DNA from 4 places in the Sporosarcina sp. FSL K6-6792 genome. Region 1 is predicted to be linked to each of the others. Evidence: riboswitches for the same ligand, from Rfam matches in the RefSeq annotation. Region 1 holds a riboswitch; each other region holds the start of a gene.
What was found. A riboswitch is a leader RNA that binds a small molecule or an ion and turns the genes downstream of it on or off. The one in region 1 is predicted to bind S-adenosylmethionine.
Positions count from the first base shown of each region.

Region 2: it holds a riboswitch for S-adenosylmethionine, as region 1 does, so the genes downstream of both, MKZ26_RS11960 (bifunctional homocysteine S-methyltransferase/methylenetetrahydrofolate reductase) here and MKZ26_RS14350 (methionine ABC transporter ATP-binding protein) in region 1, are expected to answer to the same signal.
Region 3: it holds a riboswitch for S-adenosylmethionine, as region 1 does, so the genes downstream of both, MKZ26_RS11930 (MFS transporter) here and MKZ26_RS14350 (methionine ABC transporter ATP-binding protein) in region 1, are expected to answer to the same signal.
Region 4: it holds a riboswitch for S-adenosylmethionine, as region 1 does, so the genes downstream of both, metK (methionine adenosyltransferase) here and MKZ26_RS14350 (methionine ABC transporter ATP-binding protein) in region 1, are expected to answer to the same signal.

Region 1 covers NZ_JBBOSA010000001.1:2,927,358-2,932,726, reverse strand. The annotation lists gene MKZ26_RS14360 (MetQ/NlpA family ABC transporter substrate-binding protein) at 1-619, opposite strand, end outside; gene MKZ26_RS14355 (methionine ABC transporter permease) at 727-1,389, opposite strand; gene MKZ26_RS14350 (methionine ABC transporter ATP-binding protein) at 1,379-2,404, opposite strand; SAM riboswitch class I at 2,583-2,694, opposite strand; gene MKZ26_RS14345 (sulfite exporter TauE/SafE family protein) at 2,860-3,567, shown strand; gene MKZ26_RS14340 (NAD(P)-dependent oxidoreductase) at 3,599-4,216, shown strand; gene MKZ26_RS14335 (VOC family protein) at 4,487-4,858, opposite strand; gene MKZ26_RS14330 (GNAT family N-acetyltransferase) at 4,940-5,369, shown strand, end outside.
Region 2 covers NZ_JBBOSA010000001.1:2,457,535-2,462,903, forward strand. The annotation lists gene metE (5-methyltetrahydropteroyltriglutamate--homocysteine S-methyltransferase) at 1-1,891, opposite strand, end outside; gene MKZ26_RS11960 (bifunctional homocysteine S-methyltransferase/methylenetetrahydrofolate reductase) at 1,937-3,808, opposite strand; SAM riboswitch class I at 3,968-4,076, opposite strand; gene MKZ26_RS11965 (hypothetical protein) at 4,516-4,713, shown strand; gene MKZ26_RS11970 (TetR/AcrR family transcriptional regulator) at 4,885-5,369, opposite strand, start outside.
Region 3 covers NZ_JBBOSA010000001.1:2,449,877-2,455,245, forward strand. The annotation lists gene metC (cystathionine beta-lyase) at 1-425, shown strand, start outside; gene MKZ26_RS11925 (5-methyltetrahydropteroyltriglutamate--homocysteine S-methyltransferase) at 472-1,590, shown strand; SAM riboswitch class I at 1,619-1,729, shown strand; gene MKZ26_RS11930 (MFS transporter) at 1,812-3,269, shown strand; gene MKZ26_RS11935 (flavin reductase family protein) at 3,491-3,988, opposite strand; gene MKZ26_RS11940 (pirin family protein) at 4,087-4,929, opposite strand; gene MKZ26_RS11945 (winged helix-turn-helix transcriptional regulator) at 5,213-5,369, shown strand, end outside.
Region 4 covers NZ_JBBOSA010000001.1:1,858,051-1,863,419, forward strand. The annotation lists gene MKZ26_RS08875 (histidine phosphatase family protein) at 176-790, opposite strand; gene MKZ26_RS08880 (alpha/beta hydrolase) at 811-1,599, opposite strand; gene MKZ26_RS08885 (gamma carbonic anhydrase) at 1,719-2,231, shown strand; gene metK (methionine adenosyltransferase) at 2,532-3,728, opposite strand; SAM riboswitch class I at 3,918-4,035, opposite strand; gene pckA (phosphoenolpyruvate carboxykinase (ATP)) at 4,218-5,369, shown strand, end outside.

The DNA.
Region 1 (5,369 bases):
ATCCTGCTTGTCCAGCAATTCCGTTGTTAATTATCGCGGCAGTCACATCTGGCAATATACGAGCTGTTTGTTGAGCAACCATTGGAATGATTTCTAGGTTCAATGGATTTTCAGTGATTTTTGTCGGATCACCAAACAATCCGAAGTCATCTGAAAGTGAAATTAAATCAGCACTTTCTAGTAGGCGTAGCGCACGTGCTTGGTTTGAAGGGTCATCTGGAATCGCAATTTTGTCGCCTTCTTTGATTTCAGAAATATCCTTGATTTTTTCAGAGTAAACGCCAAGTGGTGCAAACATCGTCGAGCCAATTGGAACAAGTTCATTTTTACTTTCTTTTACATATTGGGATAGGAACGAGAAATGTTGGAATGCATTTAAGTCGATATCGCCTTGTGCAAGTGCATTATTTGGCAATGTGTAATCTGCGAATTCGACAAGTTCGATTTCAATGCCTTCTTTTGCCGCTTTTTCTTTCAGCAATGGCCATTGGACACCATCTGCACCGTTGACACCAATTTTCACTTTGACTGTATCACTATTTCCGCTTTCTTTACCGCCGCAAGCAGCGAGTACAACAGCAGTTAATACTGCTAAACTTACTAACCATAATTTCCTCATTTAATTCGTCTCCTTTTAGTTGAATGATTGTATTTTTTGACCTAGAACAGTGTCTAGCTCGGCTTATGCCTGTCGCGTCTAAGCGGGCATCGTGCACTTTTCCCAGATTACCGACGCATGATTTTTTTAGAAAGTGTATTGCCAAGCCATTGTGCCAATTGCACCATGATGATTAAAATGACGACCGTAACGAGCATGACGCTGCCGTCGAACCGTTGGTAACCGTAAGTCATCGCGACATGTCCAAGACCTCCGCCGCCAACTGTTCCGGCAACTGCCGAGAAATCGATAAGACTGACGGAAACGAAGGTAAGTCCTAAAATAAGTGGACCCAATGCTTCTGGTATCAAAACCGTGAAGATAATCCGAAGAGGGCTTGCACCCATTGCCTGTGCTGCTTCAATAACGCCAGGATCAATGCTGACCAAGTTATTTTCAACAACTCGGGCAATGACGAATGTTGCAACAATTGTCATCGGAAAAATGGCTGCTGCGGTTCCGATGGTTGTCCCGACAACTAATCTTGTCAGTTGTGAAATGGCTACTAAGAAGATGATGAACGGAACAGGCCGAACGATGTTAATGACTATATTTAATATTTGAGAAACAAGTTTGTTTTCCAAGATATTATTTTGCCTAGTGACAAATAATAGCAGGCCAATTGCAATTCCAAAAATGGAACCAAAAACGAGAGTGGCAATTACCATGATCAGTGTTTCGCCGGTTGCTTCTACAATCCGGGGCCAAAATGTAAGCCAATCAACGTTCATCTTTTAGGACCTCCTCTATGTCTACAATTAATTCAAGTTCTTTTAATACACGGCTTACAGCATCCGTTTCTCCTTCAAATGAAACAAGTAGATTGCCAAAAAATCGTTCCTGTAATTCTCGAACTGAACCGTAAACGATGTTGAAATCAACATCATGTTTACGTGTAACTTTTGAAAGAACAGGATCACTTGCAATATCTCCTTTGAAAATAACTCGATATAATTTGGTGCCACCTTTTGATTGCCACTCATTAATCAGTTTTTCTGAAGGTAGATCCTGCTGTACGGATTGGATGAATCGTTGTGTTGTCGAATGTTGAGGATCAGTAAATGTTTCAAAAACATCACCCGTTTCGATTACTTCTCCATTTTCCATGACCGCTACTTTGTCGCAAATTGTTTGAATGACATGCATTTCATGTGTGATAAGGAGGATTGTAATACCCAAATCCTTATTCACCTTTTTCAACAACCGCAGTATATCGGCGGTCGTATCAGGATCTAGTGCAGATGTGGCTTCATCACAGATTAGGATATCTGGTGAAGTGGCGAGTGCTCTGGCTATACCTACGCGTTGTTTTTGCCCTCCTGATAGTTGGTCCGGATAATCTTTAGCTTTATCGGCCAGGCCAACGAAGTCCAATAATTCCTCGACGCGTTCCGCAATTGCTTTTTTTGGCATTCCGCCAAGTTTCAAAGGATACGCGATGTTTCCTGCAACTGTCCGTGAGTTCAGCAAGTTGAAGTTCTGAAAAATCATGCCGATGTTGCGACGTTGCGTCCGTAAATCTTTTGAGGATAATGTACTGACGTCGATGTCTCGTATGAAAACAGAGCCTGAAGTCGGGCGTTCAAGCATATTTACTAACCGTAGCAATGTGCTTTTTCCGGCGCCGCTAAAACCGATGATGCCGAAAATTTCACCTTTTTCAACGAAAAGAGAAACATCTTTTACCGCATGTACCTCACGCTTCCCAAGGGCGAACGTCTTGGATGCATTTTTAAATTCAATCATGTATTGACCCCCTAAGTACTTCGTTAATTCTGTGCGGACAATGGATGCAACTAGCAAAATGACTTGTGACCCCGAGCATCTGGCCGCTGAAGCTAGACAGTTGTAAGAACGAAAAAAATCCCTCTTTTTCTTAAAATAGATAAGAAAAAGAGGGATTCTAATAAAAGAAGCCATCTCGTTCTCATCTTCCAAACGCATACGCGTCTGTAGGAGTTGGCACAGTGTTCATTGGTCATGAACCTGTTGCCGAGATGTCATAGGGCCTGTCCCTCGATCTCTCTGGATAAGAAAGTGATGTAGTGCTATTCGATTGTTGCAAGAATTGAATCTAACTCTAGTGTGCAAATTAGGGAAAGTCAATGAATTTACTAAAGTAAAATAATTCAGACTACTAATAACCAAAAACAATTTAAGGATTCTGATACACTTAAAGTGATAGAGAAAGCGGTGTTAGAATGACAATTTTCATATTTATTAGCATTATACTTTTTGCGTCCATTTTACAGACAAGTACAGGATTTGGTTTTTCGATCATGGCGACACCTTTTCTACTCATGATTTTTAATCCGATGGAGGCCATTCAGATAAACCTAGTTTTGTCGCTTGTTATTTCAAGCGCACTTATTGCTAAAATACGTAAAGATGTGGATACAGATCTATTAAAAAAGTTGATAATCGGGAGCTTATCTGGACTGCCAATTGGTATCATTTTGTTCATTTCGGCGGATATCAACAAATTGAAAACGGGCATAGGCATTGTTCTTCTTTTGCTAACACTGCTACTTGTCCTGAACCTTCGAATTAAGAGAACTAAACGTGGGGACTTTGTTGTTGGCGGATTATCTGGTACATTGACGACAGGAATTGGCATGCCAGGTCCGCCGCTTTTGCTCTACTTTGCAGGAACGGCTATGCAAAAAGAAACATTACGTGCAACGACACTCGCGTTTTATTTATTCATCTATTCCGTTAGTCTACTCATTCAAGTGCTTTTTGTTGGTACAACTAAAGGTATTTGGACCTCAATCGGAATGGCACTACCGCTAGTATTTGCTGGATTGTATCTAGGACAACTACTATTCCGTCATATCAGTCAAAAGACCTTTCGGATCTTCACATATGGTATTTTACTATTTACAGGCGTTTATTTATTAATAAAATGAGAAAGTAATTTATAGAATGGAGATGTTTCTTATGAAAATCGCATTGTTTGGGGCAACGGGGCGTGTGGGTGGGGAAGTCCTAAAATTAGCATTGGTAGAAGGGCATGAAGTGACGGCACTCGTTCGTTCACCTGAGAAATTGGCGCCACATGATAGGTTGACGATTATCCAAGGTGATGTCCGTGATGTTGTAGAAGTTTCGTATGCCATTGCTGGAATGGATGTTGTATTCAGTTCGCTAGGCACAGACCAGACAACAACGTTGACTGAGGCAGTTCCTCATATGATAAGAGCGATGGAGGATACAGGAATTAATCGGCTAGTCACAATTGGGACAGCAGGCATCTTGCAAAGTAAGATTGATCCCGAAAAACTGCGTTATGAAGCTGGAGATACAAATCGCAGGCTAACTTTTGCGGCGGAGGAGCACCATAAAGTGTATGACATGCTGCGTCAATCGGGGCTTGAATGGACAATTGTCTGCCCTACTTATTTACCGGATGGTGTTGCAGTGGGGGACTACAGAACTGAGCGCGACTTGTTGCCAGAGGACGGTAAACAAATATCCGTGGGTGACACAGCTGCTTTTGCTTTCGATGAACTACTGCAAGGTGACAATATCGGTTTTCGTGTAGGAATTTCATATTAATAAACAGAGTAGTACTGTCGTTGACAGTGCTACTTTTGTACAGAAAATAGTTGAAAGAAATTTCAGCATCGGCAGGGACATTAACACCCCTAGCTGGAGACTTGCAGGATCAAATTGAATTTTCTAAAGTTTGATTAAACAAATGAAAGGTTGCCCCATCAGTTTTTCATAACTGACGGGGCAACCTTTTTTTATGGACAAAGAATGGCGACCAATCATAAAGCCATCCAAATCGGTATTTTGTTTCACGTGTAACACTTATAGTCCGACTTAAACTTCCACTTCGCTAGTTAGCGCATGCGTATTCCCCTCGGTATCATTGAAAAACGCCATCCATGTTTCTGTGGAGTCCATTTTTGCGACGACATGTGGTTTGTCGATAAATGAAACTCCTTTTTCTTTCATCTGACTATAGCTTTGTGTGAGGTCATCTACTTGGAAATAAAGGACGGAACTTGCGTTTGTGAATTGTTCCTTTTCGGGAAGACTAAGCATTAAGCGGATACCGTCGCAGTCGAAGAAAGCCATTGTGTCTGTGTTGAATAAAAGCGGCAGTTCGAGTAAATCTTTATAAAATAAAATAGCTCGATTAATATCTTTTGCAGGAATCCCAATTTGGCCGATACTTTTTAAACTTGTCACAAAAATAATCCCCCTATTCAGTAATCTTTTTATTTAGTATAGCATCCCAGTTTTTATCCAACGAAGCGGAGGCAAAAGAAGATGGATATTCTTTATAGTGGTTTGTTAAAAGATAATCATCCGTTTTATATTCGACGACTGCACCTGAAAGACCTTGATGAAATTATACATGTACAGAATGAGGTGGTTTATGTACTTGATAATCCAAGTTCGTTATCTTCATTATCCCAAAAAGAGTACGAATATATTTTGGCTGACGGCGGTAAGATGGTAGGGGTGTTTGCAGATGAACGGCTCGTCGCATTCCGTGCATTACTTGTCCCAGGAGCAGATGAAGAGCATCTTGGTTCAGACGTTGGGCTTGATTCGACGGAATTGGAATCTGTTATTTATCAGGAGATATCGACTGTTTCGCCACGCTATCGTGGCTACCGTCTGCAAAAGATTATGGCAGACGTCTTAATGGAGCAGTTGAAAGTGGCAGACTATAAGTACGTTTGCGCAACGGTTG
Region 2 (5,369 bases), 470 kb from region 1:
ATTTGAATGCATAGACAGCAGCATCTAAGTAACTTTCGCGTTTATCTTGATCCAACGGTAGACCTTCTCGAAGCGCAGGTTCATCTACCTGAATCATGCGAATACCGTTCTTTTCAAGCTCTTCAATTTCTTTACGAAGTGCAAATGCAATTTGGTTCAATACGTCAAAACGAGGAATGTCATCTCGGACAAACGACCAATTCAAAATCGTTACAGGGCCCGTCAGCATACCTTTTACAGGCTTCGTTGTTAACGTTTGAGCATAGACACTTTCTTTCACAGTAATTGGTTCACTAAACGCAACATCACCTAAAATGAGTGGTGGCTTGACGCAACGCGAACCATAAGACTGAACCCAGCCAAACTGTGATACTGCAAATCCTTCGAACTTTTCACCGAAGTATTCAACCATATCTGTTCTTTCAAATTCACCATGGACCAAAACATCAATGCCGATGTCTTCTTGAATTTCAATCCATTTGTCAATCTGATCTTTGATAAATTGCTCGTAGGCCTCGTTTGTAATTTCCCCTTTACGCCATTTAGATCTTGTCTGTCTTACTTCTGACGTCTGCGGTAAACTCCCGATTGTCGTTGTCGGCAGAAGAGGCAAATTAAAACGTTTTTGCTGCTCGATAATTCGTTTCGCAAATGGCAATGAGCGATTTACATCTTGCTCAGTTAGATTTTCAATCGTTTCTTTCACTTCAACGTTTTGCCGATACTTCGAGTTATTTAGACGAGCAAGTGCGTTCCTGCTCTCCTCAAGTCCTGTCGCAATCGTTTCAGTGCCATCGTGAATCCCCCGACTAAGGAGCACAATTTCAGCAAGCTTCTGATCAGCGAATGACAGACCCCCTTTAATAATCGGATCCAATTTCTCTTCAGTTTCCGTACTGACAGGAACATGAAGAAGTGAAGAGGAAGGTTGAACAATCAAACGGCTTTTATCAACATGTAACTGAATTTCTTCTAATAGCGTTACTTTTTTATCCAGATCCGCACGCCACACATTTCGACCGTCAATGACACCCGCCGCAAGTACTTTGTCTTGAGGAAAACCATATTTTTGTAGCAATTCAAGCGAATCGCCATGAACAAAGTCTAAACCAAATCCGTGTACCGGCAGCGCAACAACCGCTTCATAATTAGCTACTTTTTCAAAATAAGTTTGTATGATAATCTTTAATTGTGGCACTGCTTCATGAATTGCTGCGTATGCCTGTTGCACATGTTGGAAATCCTCTTCTGTCAACTTACTTGTAAGAATCGGCTCATCAATCTGAACCCACTCAACGCCTGCCACTACAAGCTCTTTCAATACTTCAATGTACAACGGCGTAAACTGTTGCAATAAAGTAGAAAAATTCTCTTCGCCAAAAGATTTTGCCAGTTTAATATATGTAACTGGGCCTAGGATAACCGGCTTGCCATCAATACCCAGCTTTTCTTTTGCTTCCTTATAAAAAGCGAGCGGGCGGTTCTCTACTAATTGCGGCGTTACACCTTCTAGTTCCGGAACAATATAGTGATAATTTGTATTAAACCATTTTGTCATCTCTGAGGCAACCGCATCTTTAGTTCCACGCGCAATTGCAAAGTATGTTTCCAAAGGTACTTTACCACCCGCATACTCGAAGCGTTTTGGTACGACACCAAACATAATAGATGTGTCCAGCACATGGTCGTATAATGAAAAATCTCCAACCGGGATAAGGTCAACACCGAATTCTTTTTGTTTCTGTAGACTTTCTAAACGAAGCGTTTCCGTTGTTTTCAGTAGCTGTTCTTCTGATGTTGCCCCATTCCAAAAACTTTCCAACGCCCTTTTCCATTCACGTTTTCCACCGATTCTTGGATATCCACTAGTTGAACTTTGTACTTTTACCATTGTATGTTAGCCCCTTTATTTTTTATAGTATTTTTTCAATCTGTTTTAATACACGATACTCTCGGTTTGGACCACCTCCCTTGCTACAATCACATCCACTTTACTGTGTATATACTCCGTCAAATTCACGGTCATGTCATAGCGCATAAAGGGAGTGATTAAATAGATGCCATGAAAATGCTCCAGCGCCACATCGATCAATTCTTTCGAAACCTGTAAGCCTTCTTTCGTAGACTGCTCACGATTACCATCAGATAAAGCCATTCTTGCACGTACTTGATCCGTCAACTTAATGCCTGGTACCTCATTGTGTAGAAATTCGGCGTTTTGCGATGAAGTCAGCGGCATAATTCCGATGTAAATTGGCGTCTCAATATGTTTTGTTGCCTCGTATACTTCTATTATCTTCTCCGTGCTATAGATAGGCTGGGTAATAAAATAGTCGGCTCCTGCTTCTATTTTTTTCTCTAATCTCTCCACAGCGCGATCTAAATGACGCACGTTCGGATTAAAGGCCGCTGCCACAGTAAAGGATGTTTTCTGTTGCAATGACTTTCCAGACTTTGAAATGCCCTCATTGAATTGCTTTATGAGTTGAATCAATTCAAAGGATGTCACATCGAAAACGGATGTTGCTCCGGGGAAATCTCCAATTTTCGTAGGGTCCCCCGTAATCGCTAGCAATTCAGTAATACCCAGTGTGTGTAATCCCATGAGATGCGACTGTAATCCAATTAGATTGCGATCTCGGCATGTAATATGGACCAAAGGTGTTGCACCAATCTTTTGTTTAACAAGCGAAGCCATTGAAGCGTTGCAAATTCTCGGCGTCGCTAGGGAATTATCGGCCAGTGTAATGGCATCCACGCCTGCATCCTTTAACGCCTGAGCCCCCTCAAAGAACTTGCCCGTGTTTAAATGTTTGGGCGCATCAAGTTCAACAATTATCGAATGTCTTTTTCTCACTGTCTCAAGCAATGTTGGCGGTTGAGATTCCTTCAATTCAGACTCCACAACCTCTGTCTTTACCTCCTTCTTCTTAACAAGCTTTTCTTGAATTGGTTCCCGAATTGTAAGTCCTTTCACTAGGGCCCTAATATGTTCTGGCGTCGTCCCACAACATCCTCCTATTAAACTAACTCCTGCCTTCCGAAAACTCAGCGCGAACTTCTCGAAATATTCAGGCTCATTTTCGTAAAAAAGTTTCCCATCCTTATATCCTGGATAACTAGCATTCGGATACACCGAGAGTAAAGCACGCTTCATCAACGGCACAGTTTCTAATGACTTCAGCATGTGGTGAGGGCCAAGGCGACAGTTAATGCCTACTATATCTGCACCTAAATCTTCCAACTGCTGTAAAGCATCTATGAGCTCTATTCCATTTTGGAGCACCCCCGCTTCATGCATTGAAACGTTCGTAATAATTGGGATATCTGTCTCCTCACGTGCAATTTTGAGCACGGTTGTTAATTCATCAAAATCGTAATAAGTTTCTAAAAGTAGGCCGTCCACTCCCTCAAGAAGTAAGCAATATAGTTGTTCCCTAAAACTGCGCTTGATTTCATCCTTTGTTCCAATGGATGTTCGAGATCCATGAATACCCCCGATAGTTCCAAGGACGAACGTATTTTTACCCGCTGCTTTTTTTGCAATTTGAACTGCGGCTTTATTTATCTTTTTTACACTGTCCTCTAACCCATGACGTGCTAACTTGATATAATTCGCACCATACGTATTAGTTTGAATAATATCCGCACCTGCCTCTATATAGGCTTGGTGGATGCGAAGCACTTGATCTGGATGTGTCAAGTTCAGCTCTTCAAAACAAAGATCCACACCGTGTGAATAAAGTAGAGTTCCCATTGCACCATCACCGATCAAAATTCGTTCTTTCATAGTATCTAGTAAATTCACGACTATCACTTGCTCCTTTCACTTTCCCAAAGTCCCGTTCCGGAAATACTCTTCATCATTCTTCAAAATATGTTACTTAATGGGAAAATTAGTTAAAATAAAAAGAGCCTCTTCCTATGTTGAATAAAGGAAGTAGACTCTAAATCTGAATAAGTCTTCTCCTCATCTACCAAGTCGTGTTATCAACTTGCTGGAATTAGCACCATGCCATAAAATGGCGGTTGCTGAGGTGTCATCGGGCCAGTCCCTATACCTCTCTAGATAAGAAAAACTATTAAATTGGATTTGCTTAGTTACGTTATTACAGACTTTACATCATTGTTGGAAAATTAGCAACACCTTTTTGGAAAGTAATTAATTTATTTTACAGATTCAGACTATTGCTTATCACTTTAAACAACATAGTTGCTAAACAGCCTTTCGCCATCCTTCATTTAAATTCTTACGTCCCTCTTAGCTTAAAAAGGTCAATCAAGGTACCAATAAGTCACTTTTGTCAATTGATCCTTTTCCAGAATTGATTGCATAACCCACCGCTCTTACTCCCCCATCCTAAGTGAGCTAAATGCACATAATAATAATATTAATAATGAGTCCATTAACCACTGTCCCCTCTGTAACCCTGCATATAATAAACTATAAGAACAATAACGAACGACCCGTTTACTCAGTTGTTGTTCCCATCAAATTGAAGGGAGGTCATTGACTTGAAAACTTCCTTGGGCATCTGGATTGGTTGGTTAGCAATAATTTTAGCGGCTATAGGGTTCTTTTATGCTCCTTATTGGTTAGGTGGTGGCGCACTCGTTTTAGGCTTAGTCTGTTTAGCTTCTCCACAAAAAGCATTGGCATGGATTTCAATCCTGCTTGGAGCCATCGTATTATTAATCACGATGTTCCAGTAGCCGGATAATTAATGATACTTCAAGGTATGTTTGGGCTCCTACCATACATACCTTTTTTATTTGATTTGTATGCTTACGATTTACTATATATTGAACAAATGAATACCTATAGTTACTAGGCGAAGACGCCGTAGCAAATTTGAAGGGATTCTTTATTTAAGCTTAATGTAGTTAGCCTTTTTTTAATCCAGCCACATGAGCAGGGCCCCAAAACGTCGTTTGTGATAAAATATGTGCCATTTCTTGTGGTGATCTATCCATTCCACTCTCCAGCCAACATTGAATGACTCCTAGATGCGCTGAACTTACGTAAGCTACTAAATAATCAAGTGGAACCACCATATTTTCCTCATTCAAGAAATCACTAAACTTATGAAGCATTTTCTTTTTTATGAATCCCTTTAATCGAACTTGAAAAGAGGGATTCCCATTCGGTCCTAAAATAACCTTCATAAATTCAAAATTCTCTTCGAGGAATTCAAATAACTTGATTACAAATGGAAGTGGCTCCTCAACTTTAACATCGTTTGCATAATTTTGGTTCACTGCATTCCAAGCTTCTTCTGCAATTCTATCCAGTTCCACAAAAATTTCCTCTTCACTTTGTTCCAATAAATCATACTTATCTTTGTAATGTAGATAGAATGTCCCTCTGT
Region 3 (5,369 bases), 480 kb from region 1:
CCCGTTTAACACAGTCATCTGAATCGGCACGTAAAATAGCCTCGTACTTGAACGACCACCCGTTAGTAGAGGAAGTGTTTTATCCAGGGTTGGCAAGTCATCCAAGACACGCAATCCACGCGAAACAATCGACAAGTCCAGGCGCTGTCTTATCTTTCCGTTTGCCAAACAGAGATGCAGCAAAGGCCTTTGTTGAAAACGTTCGGATACCCGTTTTCGCAGTAAGTCTAGGCGGAGTTGAATCAATTCTCTCCTATCCTGCAACGATGTCCCATGCCGCCATGCCTAAAGAACAACGGGAGAAACGTGGTATTACCGATGGGCTGCTACGTTTTTCTGTTGGACTCGAGCATGTCAATGACTTGATTGCCGATTTTGATCAAGCCTTGATCAAAACAAATGAAAAAATTTCCATACCTAATTAACTACCATTAAAGAAAACATTATTATATTGGAAAGAAGGAATTTAAATTGACAAAACCTATAGCCGTACAAACTTTGACGAAAGCACCATTTAAAGCAGATCACGTCGGGAGCTTTTTAAGACCAGAACGCCTAAAGCAGGCCCGTTTGCAAAGAGAAACCGGTGAAATCACTGCCGAAGAATTACGCATAATCGAAGACGAAGAAATTACAAAGCTCGTTGAAAAACAAAAAGAAGCTGGACTAAATTCTGTGACAGACGGAGAATTCCGCCGTAAATGGTGGCACTTTGACTTCCTTTCCGGCTTTGACGGCGTTGAGTTTTTCGAAACAGATAAAGGGCTCCAATTCAACGGTATTGTAACAAAAGCACACGGCATTAAAGTGACAGGAAAAATTGGGTTTAGCGACCATTACATGATTGAACACTTCAAGTTCCTGAAAAGCATCGCAGGTGATGCAGTCGCAAAGTTCACGATTCCAAGCCCGAATATGCTGATCCACAGAGCAACATTCGAAGAAGGCATCTATGCAAATGACGAAGAATTATTTGATGACTTGGTTACTGCCTATCAAGATGTAATTCAAGCACTGTACGATGAGGGCTGTCGTTATCTTCAAATCGATGACACGTCATGGGCTTCCTTCTTATCGGAAGAAGGAAGGGAAACATTGATAGCAAAGGGGCAAGATCCTGACAAACTTGTACAACTATCCGCACGGGCCATCAATGAATCCATCGCGAAAAGGCCAGCCGACTTGCTCGTGACGATGCATATTTGCCGTGGCAACTTCAAATCGACCTATTTTTCTAGTGGTGGCTACGAGGATGTATCCGAAACAATTTTCGGCGGATTAGATGTTGACGGTCTTTTCCTTGAGTTTGACGACGAACGCTCCGGCAGTTTTGAACCGTTGCGCCATGTCAATCGCCCTGACCTTTTCGTCGTATTAGGCTTGATCACCTCTAAATTCGGCGAATTAGAGGCCCCTGAACAGCTTAAAGCAAGAATAGCAGAGGCCACAAAGTATGTTCCTTTAGATCAACTATGCTTAAGCCCACAATGCGGCTTCGCATCAACAGAAGAAGGTAATCAGTTAACTGAAGAACAACAATGGGAAAAAGTTCGTCATGTTGTAACTATCGCGCAAGACGTTTGGCAGTAACCTTTACTAATTAAATAGGCTAATAAAACTCTTATGAAGAGCGGTGGAGGGGCTGGCCCTATGAAACCCGGCAACCATTCAACAATCATGTTGATAAGGTGCTAATTCCTGCAAAGCACTATGCTTTGGAAAATGAGAGGGTATTTTCTCTCGAATGCCTCTCTACTAACACAGTGGAGGGGCATTTTGTTTTATTAACAATAGAATTGGATGTGTGAGGAATGAAAAAGGAAGGCTTGCAAAGATATCATACGATTTGGGGCTTGTTATTTTTAGGTTGGTTTGTTTCTTACGTTGACCGGGTTGCAACTGGGCCGATTATTACATATATGATTGAAAATGAAGTTTCTTTTTTTGCAGACGTGGCAAACCCCCATGGAATTGGCGGATTGATTGGTAGTTTATTTTTTGCCGGTTTTATGTTAATGCAATTTCCTGGTGGCTACTTTGGGGACAGGTTTGGCTATCGTGCTATTATCATTTTAAGTATTGTTTGGGCTGGAATCGCCACTTTATTAACAGGTTTGGTGGGGGGCCTTGTTGCATTTATTCTTTTCCGAGTCCTACTCGGGCTAGGCGAAGGCGTTTTTTATTCGAATGACCGCTCTTATATTGCCTATCATACACCTCCTGAAAAAGTTGGATTAGGAATGGGCGTGGCGCTTACCGGACTTTCTGTTGGTCTGACAGCGGGCACACTTGGCGTCCCTTATCTTATTACAGTCGCAGAACCATTTATGGGTGAAGGGGCTTGGCGCTTTCCTTTTTTCGTGACCGGAACAATTACACTCATTATTGCACTCCTACTATTTAAATATATGAAGCCCAAAAACGATTCAAGTGCTTCTGTAGATTTATCTTCACCTGGTATTAAAGCACAGTTTGGCAAAGGGCTATTGTACATGTCCATGTACTCCGCCGTTTTTCTTGTCATAGTGATGGGCATCTATTATTTTTCCGTCAAACTAGGTCTGTCCTCTATCGCGATTGCGGTCATTCTTGTTGCACTTTGTCCGCTCTTAATACTTTATTTATACACAACGAAGAAGTCTGAAATAAAACCGTTAATAGCGAATAAGAATCTTTTCTTATTGTACTTATTCTTTATCCCTATCATGTGGCATCTATGGTTTTACGGATTTTGGTCCGTCTCTATCGTCAAAGATTTCGGTGGCGGTGCGTTAATGGCTGCCGCTTTGATTGCATCGTTTAATGGTTTGGCCGGAATCATTGGTTTTCCTCTTGGCGGCAAAATTTCTGACATAGTGGCCAATCGTCCAAATGGGCGACGTAACGTCCTTGCTGTACTAACCGCTGTACTGACTGTAACTATTTTTATATTTGCAGTCTATGTCATGATGGGTAATAACAACCCCATCGTTATGTCTGTCATTTTGTTTGTCTCCGGATTATTCTTTTTTGCATTGCAACCGGTGGCACATGCTCTGGCTTCCGATTTGACGCCCGAAAAAAGCAGAGGATCCATGTTTGGAATGCTCAATTTGATTGGAGAAATCGGAGCAGTTCTCTCACCTGTCGTCTCCGGAGTCATTCGAGATAACACCGGTAGCTGGGGCTTGCCACTTCTACTCGATGGTGTATTAATGGCGGCGGGCCTAGTTCTAGTGCTAGCCATCTCCAGTAAGGCGGTCCGCAAGAACGTTGTATCCTTGGCTTGAGAAAAGCGCAAGATACCCTTTAAGATGCAACAGGCATACGTCAATCAACGGTAGAAGAAGAGTGTACTACGAATTAGAACTTCCGGATAATTGGAAGTTCTAATTTTTTCCTATATCAACATTAAACTTTAACAGAGCCTCTTTTTCAAGAAAAAAAGGCGTGTCATCAGTAGATTAAACTGATGACACGCCTTTTTACACTGTAGATTGTATAGACACTGTCAGCTATAAAATTCTTCTGGAATTGCACCTATAGTTCTACGGTGATACAAAAGTGGTTCTTTACTTTCATTCTGAATATCTAATACTTCGCCTATTAATATCGTATGATCTCCAGCCTCAATTTGTTGCACCGTCTTACATTGTAAAACCGCAAGCGAATTTGAAAGTACTGGTAGGTTTAAATCCGATTCTTTCCAATCACATTGACTAAATCGATCAGCAACCCTGCTTGAGAATAACGTACATAACTCACTTTGATCTGCTGCCAAAATATTCACCGAAAATTTTTCAGCATCTAGAAAGTCACTATAAGTGGATACTCTTTTATCAATGGACCATAAAATTAGTAAAGGCTCTAATGATACCGATGCAAATGAATTGACCGTTAATCCCATCGGTTTTTTATCTGCATCAAATGCTGTAACGACAGTGACTCCCGTCGGGTAATTCCCCATTGCTTCTTTAAAACTCGCTACCTGCTCTATCTTACTTCCCATATCAGCAACTCCCATTTTCTTATTTCACTTAAAATCATATCAAATCTATTAGAATATTTCATACTTTGTGATTCCGCACTAAATTCACTGATACATGTTCACTCGAATCTTCCTTCTCTGTAATCTTTATAGGCCTGCATAATCTCTTCTTCTGAATTCATCACAAACGGGCCGCGAGCTACTACTTTTTCTCCGACAGGCTTACCTGCATATAACATGATATGCAGTTTCTCTTCTGCGTGAATCTTCACTTCAGTTTGTTCTTCATCTGTTCCACGTTCCAACCAGAGAACCTGCCCCTTCTTCCCCTCCACGCTTTCACTGCCAAATGACCCTATTCCTTCTATTATATACAGAAATCCATTGTAACTGCCGGGAAGGTCCTGTGTAACAGTGGTACCGGGTTCAATGATCAATTCAACCATCGTAACAGGCACGTGATTTTTCGTGTCAGCCGTAACACCTTCCGATGAACCGGAAAAGACACGTATCGTAGCGCCGTCTTCATGACGGACCGACATATCTTGTGCACGCATGTTCTGGTAACGCGGTTCCGTCATTTTTTTATCACTTGGAAGATTGACCCACAGTTGCAAGGATTGGACCGTTTCCCCAACAGCCGGATCCTCTGTATGAATGATCCCTTTACCCGCTGTCATCCATTGAACGTCTCCAGGGTGTAGTTCCCCTCCCCCAGTCTTATTGTCAAAGTGTTCTAGCGTCCCATCAATGACGTACGTAACAGTTTCAATACCACGGTGAGGATGCATACCAAATGTTCCACGCACGAAAAAGTCTTCAGCCATCAATAGAAATGGATCGACTTCTTCCCAGTTTCCCGGTTCAATGACCAATCCTACTTTATGAGTTGGCGAGTGTTCCTGATAAACGACATCCCTTACACTTCTGATTCCCCTTGAAAAGACCGATTTATTATTCATATTAAATTCCTCCTTCTGTTTTGGATATATATGTTGAATTAAAAGATCCCATTGTATTTGCTACGGTGCTAAGGAATGCCCCGTCCTAAGACATGCTTCGGCTGCCCCTTGTAAGGTGCTTTCGCTAAGTTTAGAAAGCTGTTCATTTGTTCAGCATATATAGCTAAATTTTACCGAATAGTAATGAATCACTATATATGTTATTATGGAATAAATTCACCAAAATGTGAAGTACACACTTGAAAGTGCTATAGTATACAAAAAGATACTAATGGAGGTTATTATGGGGATAAAGCCTGAACTATGTAAAGTTGACGAAGCTTTAGGTATCTTGGTAGGTAAATGGAAACCAATCATTTTACTGCATTTATTTACTGAAGGAACACAGAGGTTTAGTGAATTAAAAAGATTAATGCCAGGGATTACCCAAAAAATGTTGA
Region 4 (5,369 bases), 1.1 Mb from region 1:
CTCCTTCTACTTCGATTCGACATACTTCACGCATAAATTCTGACCTCATTAGACTATATTTTTGATTATAGTCTAATAGTCACTAGAATGATAGAATATTTTAAATAATATAATGTATTTCGACTTATTAAATATACGCAAAATAAAAAACGCCATTCTCTGGCGTTTTAAATGCTTACTTAATACGTTGTAAATGTTTCGTACAATTAAACAGCTCGCATAGGTTTCGATCTTCTTGCAGTTTAATAATAGTGACTGATGTGTTTTCCAGGTCCACAGCTAAATCCTTGTAAGGGACAAGCTCTTTTATCAATCGACCAATAAATCCTCCATGACTGACGACTAAGATTCGTTTATCTGGATGCAATTCTTTTATTTCCTCTATGAAATTAAGTCCGCGTGAAATAATTTCTTCCTGCGGTTCGAAACCGAGTTCCAGCTGCCTCCATGAGTGCCCCCATTTTTTTACTCGCTCCATTTCCGTCAATCCTTCAACCAGGCCACCCCCTGATTCTCGCAAGCGATTGTCCGATAAGAGACGGATATCAGGCATACTGTCCGCGATGATTTCAGCTGTTTTTGCAGCACGAATTAAAGGACTTGTGTAGATAACATCCCATTGTTCACCAGAAAGTCTTTGAGCTACACCGTGTGCCATCTCAATTCCTTCATCATCAAGTGGGACATCAGTACTTCCTTGTGCTCTTCCTTCTTTATTCCACGCGGTAACGCCATGTCGTACAAACCCAATTATCGTAATCGTAAACACCTCCACTTCAAATTTACCCACAAACCATTTCCAGTTTTCCCCTATACGACATACCCAAGCGACCTTAGTACATTATTCATAAATGATTCCGTATATAAGTAAACTTCCTCACGCTCTGGTTCCTGATAAACGTCATGGCACAACCGTTTCCATTGCTTATATTGAAACTCAGAAAGTTCCTGTCGGATAAACCATTTCTTAGCAAGCGCTATGTCTGTTATTTTATCCTCTTCCGCAATATGCATAAGCACCGGTATATCATGAATACTTCTTTCACTCTGTGCAACCAATTTTATGAATGATTGTAACTCTTTATACCAGGCTACGGTGAATTCATCGTTATAAAAGTCATCTTGCTTAGCCTCTTCATATAAATCACTATTGCGTGTTAACATCTCAATGTCAATTTCATGATTCAATTTCATAGATGACGAGAATTTTGTCAATACGTTCGAAAATTTAGGTGGCTGATGACGCAATGCTAGCCATGGGGAACTAAAAACAGCCCCTGCGCATTCAATTTTCTTTCGCTGTAAAAGACGCATTACGAAGGTGGCACCTATTCCATGTCCAATAATGAACAAAGGTAAATTATCATCGAGACCGACCGCTATTAATTTTTCCACAAATTTAGCGTAGGCATCAAATTGGTCATCGTGAATTTTTCCGACACCTTCCGCTCCGTGTCCAGGTAAATCTCCTGTCACGACATGAAAACCGCTGTTTCGGAGTTTCTGAATAAGCCATGCATTTCTACTATGATGTTCGTACACATTATGGACGATGGCCACGACAGCTTTTGGTGGCCCTTCCGCTTCCCATTTCCACATGGTCATCTTCCCCTCATCTATCTAGTTCTTTTATCTATATATTTCCCTATTTATCTACAATAAAAACCTAATCTTTGTTACGATAATTATACACTACCTAAAGAAAAGAGGAGAGCATCATGATTTATCCTTATAAAGGAAAAACGCCTGTAATTGATCCGTCCGTTTTCATTGGCGACTTCACGACGATTTCAGGTGATGTGACAATTGGTCCTGAATCGACAATTTGGTTTAATACCGTAATCCGGGGTGACGTATCTCCAACAATTATTGGACGTAAAGTAAATATTCAAGACTTGTGCTGCCTTCATCAAAGCCCAAAGTTTCCGCTTATTCTTGAAGATGAGGTGACAATTGGGCACCAAGTAACGTTACATAGTTGTACGGTAAAAAAAGGAGCGCTTATCGGTATGGGTTCCATTGTTTTGGACGGTGCTGAAATTGGCGAAGGGGCATTCATTGGCGCAGGCAGTCTCGTGCCGCCTGGTAAGAAGATTCCCCCGAATACGCTAGCACTCGGGTCGCCAGCAAAAGTCGTGCGTGAGCTGAATGACGACGATCGTGCGGACATGGAACGGATTGTTCAGGAGTATGCGGAAAAAGGGCAGTATTACAAGAGTTTACAACAATAATAAAAGAGCTGCCTTTGAAGGCAGCTCTTATTTTTTTATAAATAAAAAGATTACTAAACCAATTAGCACAAATAACGCAACAACCCCAACCAGTAGTAACAAACCTATTAAACTCATAGCCCCACACTCTCCTCTCCGATCAGGTTTCACTTTATAACAATTGTATCATTTGTTTATAGCTCGTGTGATGAGAGTGTACGACAGATTCGCTACAATCTATGACGCCTGCTAAATCAAACATCCTAAACAGAAAAAACACCGAAAAACAGGGCGATCCTGTCTTTCGGTGTTTACACTACATTATTTCCCTGCTAATTCTTTCAATGCATCAGCTTTATCCGTTTGTTCCCACGGTAGATCAATGTCTGTACGGCCGAAGTGACCGTATGCAGCTGTTTGTTTATAAATTGGGCGGCGCAGATCAAGCATTTTGATGATGCCTGCTGGGCGAAGGTCAAACAGTCCACGCGTAAGCTCAACAAGTTTACTTTCCTCGACTGTGCCTGTTCCAAATGTATCGATAGAAATCGATACAGGTTGTGCAACACCGATTGCATAAGCAAGTTGCACTTCACATCGATCTGCAAGTCCTGCAGCGACAATGTTCTTCGCAACATAACGTGCCGCATATGAAGCCGAGCGGTCCACTTTCGTCGCATCTTTCCCAGAAAACGCACCGCCGCCATGACGCGCATAACCACCGTACGTGTCAACGATGATTTTACGGCCAGTAAGACCTGCATCTCCTTGAGGTCCCCCTATTACGAAGCGGCCAGTTGGGTTGATGAAGTACTTCGTGTCTTCATCGATTAAATCAGTTGGTACAACCGGGTTTATGACGAATTCTTTAATATCACGCTGAATTTGCTCAAGTGTTATTTCAGGGTGATGTTGCGCTGAAATAACAATTGTATCGATGCGTACTGGTTTATTGTTTTCATCATATTCAACAGTCACTTGTGTTTTTCCATCTGGACGCAGATACGTAAGAGTTTCATCTTTGCGTACTTGTGCAAGTCGGAATGATAATTTATGAGCTAGGCTAATTGGTAACGGCATCAGTTCCGGTGTTTCATTACAAGCGTAACCGAACATCAAACCTTGGTCACCAGCTCCAATTGCTTCAAGTTCATCATCTGTCATCGAACCTTCACGCGCTTCAAGTGCCTGGTCAACGCCTGCAGCGATGTCGGCTGATTGTTCATCGATCGCAGTCAAAACTGCAGATGTTTCCCAATCAAATCCGTATTTCGCGCGTACATAACCAATTTCTTTAACAGTTTCACGCACAACTTTCGGGATATCGACATATGTTGTCGTCGTAATTTCTCCTGCAACAAGGACAAGTCCTGTTGTAATTGTCGTTTCACATGCAACACGTGCATTTGGATCTTCTGCCAATATAGCATCTAGAATAGCATCCGAAATTTGGTCACACATTTTGTCCGGGTGTCCTTCAGTTACCGATTCTGAAGTAAATAGTCGGCGATTTGTCATGTTATTTCCTCCTTATATCCTACGAGATTGATACGGTACTCATATGTCCCATGTAGAGTCTTTTCTAAATGAAAAGACTACAAGCCATTGCGAGCTCTATACACGAGGATTAAGGGCGATATCATATAAAAAGCCCTTCGCTCACGTAATAATACATGAGGAAAGGCATGATTTCATAAGCACCTTTCACTCTTATCATACAAGGACTGTGCCTTGCTACAGGTTTGGCACCTTCGCGCAGACAAAACGTCTGTGCAGGTTGCCGGGTTTCATAGGGCCTGACCCCTCCACCAGCTCGGGATAAGAGTATCCGTTCAACTATATATGCTACGAAAAATCTTGTTGCATGTCAAATCTTTTTACCCATTTTGCGTATAAATCCTTGAGGTTTGAATTAGTATAGATTATTATTCTTAATGTGTTATACTAATTCAATAATGTGATGACACCCAATTGATTGGGACTATATGCAAAGGACGGTACATACTTATGATATCTGCGAAAATTAGTGATGACCTCAACAAACTTCTTTCTGGGAAAAATGTAAAAGTTCAACTTTCAGTTCCACAACTTGTTGAAAAAGCGATTTCACGTGGTGAAGCTCAATTGACATCAGACGGAGCGGTTACAGCTCAGACAGGCAAATATACAGGTCGTTCACCTAAGGACAAATACATTGTCGAGGAAGCGTCCTCCAAAGACAAAATCGATTGGGGCAACGTCAATCGTCCAATCTCTTCTGAAATTTTCGATTCATTATATAATAAAGTAATCACTCATTTGAGAACAAAAGACGAACTGTTCGTCTTCAAAGGTTTTGCAGGCGCAGATCCAGCTTCACGACTATCCATTCAAGTTGTGAATGAATTTGCATGGCATAACCTGTTTGTTCACAACTTGTTCATCCGCCCAACTGAAGAAGAACTAGTACAACATGAATCACAATTCACAATTGTTTCGGCTCCTTCATTTAAAGCGGATCCTGTGGTCGATGGTACAAATTCAGAGACATTCATTATCGTATCAATGGAAAAACGTATTGTTCTTATCGGTGGAACTGAATACGCTGGCGAAATGAAAAAATCAATCTTCTCAATCATGAACTACTTACTTCCTGAAAACGGCATTATGCCAATGCACTGTTCAGCAAACGTTGGTGAAGACGGCGATGTTGCCCTATTCTTCGGTCTTTCTGGAACAGGTAAAACAACACTTTCGGCAGATGCAAACCGTAAATTAATCGGCGATGACGAGCATGGCTGGTCTGACACTGGTGTCTTCAATATCGAAGGCGGTTGCTATGCAAAATGTATTAATTTATCACAAGAAAAAGAACCTGAAATTTTTGGTGCAATTCGTTTTGGTTCCGTACTAGAAAACGTTGTCGTCGATCCGGAAACACGCATTCCTGACTACGATAATGGTTCATTAACTGAAAACACGCGTGCAGCTTATCCTATCCAAGCAATTGATAACATCGTTGACCCTTCTGTTGCTGGTCATCCGAAAACGATTGTATTCTTAACGGCAGATGCGTTTGGCGTACTACCTCCAATCTCGAAGTTAACAAAAGAACAAGCAATGTATCACTTCCTTAGCGGGTTCACTTCGAAGCTTGCCGGAACTGAGCGTGGTATCACA